2 regions of the Bacillus sp. 1A genome follow, and region 1 is predicted to be linked to the other one. Evidence: predicted binding sites of a transcription regulator. Region 1 holds the regulator's gene; the other holds the start of a gene.
The links. The regulator LexA, encoded in region 1, represses DNA repair genes until DNA is damaged. The targets are predictions, from matches to a motif close to CGAACATATGTTCG.
Positions count from the first base shown of each region.

Region 2: a site for LexA is predicted at 1,793-1,806, ahead of recN (DNA repair protein RecN). Genes of this name have one in related genera too.

Region 1 is NZ_JBQYLZ010000001.1:2,868,955-2,872,379, forward strand. It holds gene ACUN0F_RS14590 (PadR family transcriptional regulator) at 1-100, shown strand, start outside; gene ACUN0F_RS14595 (DUF1700 domain-containing protein) at 93-635, shown strand; gene ACUN0F_RS14600 (DUF4097 family beta strand repeat-containing protein) at 636-1,442, shown strand; gene lexA (transcriptional repressor LexA) at 1,531-2,151, opposite strand; gene ACUN0F_RS14610 (YneB family resolvase-like protein) at 2,293-2,949, shown strand; gene ACUN0F_RS14615 (DUF896 domain-containing protein) at 2,995-3,234, shown strand; gene ACUN0F_RS14620 (bifunctional metallophosphatase/5'-nucleotidase) at 3,274-3,425, opposite strand, start outside.
Region 2 is NZ_JBQYLZ010000001.1:2,382,669-2,386,093, reverse strand. It holds gene recN (DNA repair protein RecN) at 1-1,673, opposite strand, end outside; gene argR (arginine repressor ArgR) at 1,940-2,389, opposite strand; gene ACUN0F_RS12120 (TlyA family RNA methyltransferase) at 2,532-3,371, opposite strand; gene dxs (1-deoxy-D-xylulose-5-phosphate synthase) at 3,375-3,425, opposite strand, start outside.

The DNA.
Region 1 (3,425 bases):
TGAGCAAGGGGAAACGCAACTGAATTTGTTAGTAGCGGAGTGGCGTGATTTTGCAAAAGGCGTACAAGAAATTATTGAAGGGGTGGAATGGGATGAGTAAAGAACAGTTTCTTAAAGAATTATCAAGTCATCTTAGAAAGTTACCGGAAGAAGAGAGGAAAGATATTTTATTTGATTATGAAGAGCATTTTCAGTTTGGAATAGAAGAAGGAAAAACTGAATCGGAAATAATAAAGGGCCTTGGCTCTCCGAAAGTAATTGCGAAAGACTTACTTGCTTTGTATCGCTTTGATGAAATGAAAAAGGACCCATCTACTCCGAATATAACAAGGGCTGTCATGGCAGCGATTGGACTTAGTTTGTTTAATTTTATTATTGTGTTAGGCCCGTTAGTTGCAATTATTGCTTTTATATTTTCCTTCTGGCTCGGTGGAATTGCTAGTGTAGTGACACCATTTTTCGTTATTGGAAAAGTATTTATGGGTACTTTTATATGGTTGGATTTATTCGTTAGTATAACGTTTGTTGGGGTAGGTTTGTTGTTATGTATTATCGCTTATTATAGTACGAAGTGGTTTAAAAAGTTATGCGTACGTTATGTAATATGGAACTTCAAAATGATAAAAGGAGAGTAGATGATGAAGAAAATATTATTAGTAGCTATCGCTTGTATCATTATTGGAGTAATAGGGATTTCACAAACATATGAAAAAGCAGTGCAAACTGCAGAAGAAGGAAATAAAGAAGACGTAATTAAAAACGAAACACTAAAAAATATAGAAGTTAAGTTAGATGCTGGGGATATTGTTGTCCAAAAATCTCCCGACTCTTCTTTTTATGTAAAGCAATCAGGAGATGTACGTAAACACGAGGTTCGTATTGCCGAAGATGGTGACACATTAAAAATTATTGGGGAAAGAGAAAAAGGTGCTTCATTTGATTTTTCTTTTTACGATTTTAGATTTCAAACGTCTACAATAACTCTCCTCGTGCCTGAACGTTCATACCAAGAGATAAAAATAAATTCATCAGCTGGACAAATAGAAATAAGTGATGTGAAAAGTGATTGTGTAAGTGTTGGGACACTCGCTGGAGAAGTAGATTTGAAAAATGTCACAGCAAGAAGTGTGGAAGGATCTTCAAAAGCTGGTGAGGTGAGCTTTAAGAAGGTAATAGGAAAAGTAACTGCGAAGTCGGCTAGCGGGGAAGTGCATATTATGGATCATGATCCTAAATATGATGTAGAGGCAAGTTCAACTGCTGAGGATGTAGATATTACTTTATTAGAAAAACCACAAGATGCAGTTATAACTGGGCAAAGTGCTGCTGGTGAAGTAATGATTTTTAATGAAGAAAATAAAAATATAACAATTGGCAATGGTAGTAAAAAGATTAGTGGTAAAACAGCTGCTGGCGATGTGACGATTGAAACTCGTTCATAAGAAATAAAATGTATGAAAATCTATCAAAATACAAAAAAAGAAGATAATTACCGTATATAAATAAGGTAATTATCTTCTTTTTTTATTCTTAATGTAAATCACGATATACGCCAATTACTTTTCCAATAACTGATACTTGTTTTAAAATGATAGGTTCTAATGAAGAGTTTTCCGGTTGTAGACGGAAATGGTCTTTTTCTTTATAGAAACGTTTAACAGTTGCTTCGTTATCTTCTGTTAAAGCGACTACAATTTCACCATTGTATGCAGACTGTTGTTGGCGAACAACAACTAAATCCCCATCGAAAATACCAGCTTCAATCATACTATCTCCGGAAATACGTAACATAAATACTTGGTCTGCTCCAGCAACAATGCTAGCTGGAAGTGGGAAGTGATCTTCTACACTTTCAACTGCTGTAATCGGTAATCCAGCAGTAACTTTTCCGACAATTGGAACTTGAATAACAGATTGTGTCTCTGTATCCATTCGGTTGTCACCTAAAATTTCAATTGCTCGTGGTTTTGTTGGATCGCGTCGAATATATCCTTTTTCTTCTAGTCGTGATAAATGTCCATGCACTGTAGAACTAGAAGCGAGGCCGACTGCTTGACCGATTTCACGTACGGAAGGTGGATATCCTTTTTCTTGTACTTTTAGCTTAATAAAGTCGAGAATGTCTTGCTGGCGTTTCGTTAACTTTTCCATGTTTTCTAACACCTCGTTTTCTTTCATTTTTCTTATTAATAAGTATAACATGCGAAAAAACATTCTACAAACATAAGTTCGAACGAAAGACGAATTTATGATACACTATAAGGAAAATATAGTGAGAAAGAAGGGTTCAAAATGAATGCAATTATTTATGCACGTGTGAGCACAACAAAAGAAGAACAGGAAACATCATTATTGCGTCAAAAAGATGAATTATTGCATTTAGCTGAGCGCTATCAAATGAATGTTGTAAAGGTGATTGAGGAGCAGGCTAGTGGTTATACAATTGAACGTGATGGCATATTAGAAGTGCTAGATACAATTCGCGATGAACAAGTTGATGTACTTCTCATACAAGATGAAACGCGCCTTGGAAGAGGGAATGCAAAGATTGCATTAATGCACTGTTTACATAAAGAGGGAATAAAAGTATATACGCATACGCATAATGGAGAATTAGAACTCTCTGACTCTGATTCGATGGTACTAGATATAATTGGGATTGTTGAAGAGTATCAAAGAAAGATCCACAATTTAAAAATTAAACGTGGCATGCAAAGAGCGGTAGAGAAAGGATTTCGTCCAGAGAATAATTTGAAAAATCGTCATTTAAGTATAGGACGTGAGAAAAAAGAAGTGCCAATTGAGGAAATTGTACGTTTACGCCGGAATGAATTAACTTTTGAAGAAATTGCAGCAACACTTCGTGGTTTTGGTCATGATGTTTCAAAAGCAACTGTACATCGAAGATATGTAGAATATACAAAGCAATTGCTTGATAAAGAGGACTAACTATTGTATGATAATAATCAGTTTTGAGTAAAAGGGGGATTCGAGATGCAAAGTCACGAACTCATTGAACGCATTAACTTCTTAGCGAAAAAAGCAAAAGCTGAAGGTTTAACTGAAGAAGAACAACGTGAGCGCCAATCGCTACGTGAACAATATTTAAAAGGATTTCGTCAAAATATGTTAAACGAACTTAAAGGAATTAAAGTTGTTAACGAAGAAGGTACTGATGTTACACCGGCGAAATTAAAAGCTTTAAAAAAGCAAGATAATGCAAAATTAAACTAAAAGATGGGCGAAGCCCATCTTTTTTATGTATTATATCCGTTATTTAATAACTTTCCAGTTGTTATTGACTGTTGCTTCTATATTTTTGTGCTTCAATATATAGTTAGCGATAAGTTCAGACATATCTGTTGGTATGTCTTTTATTACGGGCTTATTTTGAAACATAAAGAAGTTCCCTCCGCCACTTGCGC
Region 2 (3,425 bases), 490 kb from region 1:
GTCGTTAAATCTGTAATTTCCACACCAGAAATCATTCGAGCTATTTCTGTTACTTTATCCTCCATAGTTAAAACGGTAACTGATGTAATTGTCCGATCATTCGCTACTTGTTTTCGAATAAATAAATGTGAATCCGCCATTGAAGCTACTTGAGGTAAGTGCGTAATACAAAGTACTTGCGAGTTTACTGATACTCGATAAATTTTTTCCGCAATAGCCTGTGCAACCCGACCACTTACACCAGTATCCACTTCATCAAAAATAACAGATGCAACACCTTGATGCTTAGAAAAAATGCTTTTTAAAGCTAAAATAATACGAGATAGCTCTCCGCCAGAAGCGACCTTTGAAAGTGGTTTTAGCGGCTCACCTGGATTTGTTGAAATATAAAATTCCACATGATCGTAGCCATCCGCCGTAAGTCTTACCGGGGCACCCTCAACAAGAGGCTCTTCAGCATTTCCTTCTCTCTTCATGATTCTCACTTCAAATTTTGTTTTCTCCATATATAATTCTTTTAATTCCTGATGAATGGCATTTGTAAGATGCTCTGCAAGCTCATGACGCATATTACTTAACGACGTTGCTTCTTGCAGAATAACACTTTCTAATTCCTTTAATTGCTTCTTCGTCGTTTCAATATGAACGTCTTTATTTTCAATCGTAAAAATTTCTTGTTCAATTTTATCAGCATACGCTAAAATCTCTTCTACAGTATTTCCATATTTTCTCTTTAGCATACGAATTTCATTTAAACGCGTTTCAATTTCATCTAAACGCTTCGGATCATATTCCATCATATCGAGCTTTTCTCTAAGTTGATATGCAACTTCTTCTAATAAGTAGTAGCTATTTGCAATTGAATCATGATTTTCTTGATAAACTTCATCTAAATGTGTAATACTCTCCATTTGTCCCATTGCGCTTCGTACATTATCTAACCCTTGTCCGTCAGCGCTTAATGAGCGATATGCATCGCCTAATGCTTTATAAATTTTTTCAAAATTAGAAATTCGCAATCGTTCTTCAGTTAATTCAATTTCTTCATCCATCTTTAAATCCGCCTTACTGATTTCTTCATGCTGGAATTGAATTAAATCTAAGCGATGTGCCATTTGTTGTTCATTTTCACTTAACGATTTTAACTGTTTTTTTAATTTCTCATAGTCAGCGTATACATTTTGATATATACCCAATTGTTTAACAATGCGATCTCCATCAAAATGATCAAGCATAAATAGATGACGCTCTTCATTCATTAAATCTTGTGTTTCGTGCTGCCCATGAATATCAACAAGTGTTTTTCCAATTTCCTTTAATATACTAAGGGTGACCAGTTTCCCATTTACACGACATACACTTTTTCCGTTTGCAGCGATATCACGCTTCAAAATAATCATGCCGTCTTCTATTTCTATATCCAACTCTTCTGCCTTTTCAATACACGGATGCTTATCATCTTCTACATAAAATAGCCCTTCTATCTCAGCTTTTTCTGTTCCGTATCGAACAAATTCCGCTGAACCACGGCCACCTACAAGTAAACTAATCGCATCAATAATAATCGATTTTCCGGCCCCTGTTTCACCACTTAAAACCGTTAACCCTTTTTGAAAAGAAATATTTAATGCCTCAATAATAGCAAAGTTTCTAATCGATAATTCCGATAACAATGCCCCATTCACCTCGTTATAAACTAATCCCCTATTAAGGGCTTTTCTCAGTTCTTCATTCAAATAGTCAAACTATATGTTTGTATGTATAAATTACTTTTCTAACCGCTCCATTGTACCAAACATTCGTTTTACGGGTCAATCCACCTATTTTCTAATTTTATTCAAAGAAAATATTATATTACAATTAAGAATTCACATTTTTAACCAATAAAAAAATCTTGTTCACTTTCCACTTTACAGAGGAAAGTAAACAAGATTTTTTTTTACAACATATTTAAGAAACGATCAGAGACAACACCTGTATCTTCAGGTGTACGGCAAATAATTAAGCAAGTATCATCACCACAGATGGTTCCGATGATCTCATCCCACTCTAAATGATCAATAAGTGCTCCAAGTGAATGAGCGTTACCAGGCAGTGTTTTTAGCACAAGCATATGTCCTGCCGTGTCTAATTTTACAAATGAATCCACTAGATTGCGTTTTAATTTTTGTAACGGGTTAAATCGTTGATCTGCTGGCAAGCTATATTTATAGCGCCCATCATGTAATGGCACTTTCACTAAGTGCAGTTCTTTAATATCGCGCGATACTGTTGCTTGCGTTACATTAAATCCCTCATTACGTAAAATATCAACTAATTCATCTTGTGTTTCAATTTCTTTGTTCGCAATAATTTCCCTGATTTTAATATGGCGCTGACCTTTATTCATACATTTGCACCTCACACTATCTCTTACCATAGTTTAAACATTGGTATACTTCACTTATTTATGTTAACTTATAATTCGTTGCTTGTACACAATTGTTTTTACAATCATTATACAATTACAACAAAAAGAGGAACAACATATGTTATTCCCCTTTTCCTTTTTGTTTTAGGACATCATGCGCCTCTGTAACTACTTGCTCAACAGAAACTGGAGAATGATTTTCGCCATTCTCACGTTCACCATGCCATTTCAGATGAATTAAAAATTCAATATTACCATCCCCGCCCGTAATTGGTGAGAATGTTAAACCTTCTACGTCGTATCCTTCTTTTATAGCAAAGTCGACAATCATTTCTACGACAGCCTCATGTACTTTTCGATCACGAACGATACCTTTTTTCCCAACTTGCTCTCTTCCAGCTTCAAACTGTGGTTTAATTAACGCTGCTACATCCCCATTAGGCATAAGCATTGTTTTTAAAACCGGCAGTATAAGCTTTAATGATATAAATGAAACATCGATACTAGAAAATTGCGGTAAACCACGTTCTAAGTCTGCTGGTGTCACGTAACGGAAGTTTGTCCGTTCCATTACGACAACACGCTCATCTTGACGCAATTTCCACGCAAGTTGATTGTATCCTACATCTAATGCATAAGATAATTTCGCTCCGTTTTGAAGCGCACAATCTGTAAAGCCACCAGTTGATGAACCAATATCTATCATAACTTTATCTTGTAAATCCAGGTGAAATGTCTCCAATGCCTTTTCAAGTTTATAACCACCACGGCTTACATACGGCATAACTTGTCCCTTCACCGTAATCTCTGTATCTTGTGGGATCTTCTCTCCTGGCTTATCAAGTCTCATCTCATTCGCATATACAAGTCCGGCCATAACGGCGCGTTTTGCTTTCTCACGTGTTTCTATAAGTCCTCGCTCTACTAATAGTACATCTACTCTTTCTTTTTTTGCACTCATTTGTTACGCCCTTTTTTGTTTTGATGGAATCATTGTATGAATACGGTCTACAAC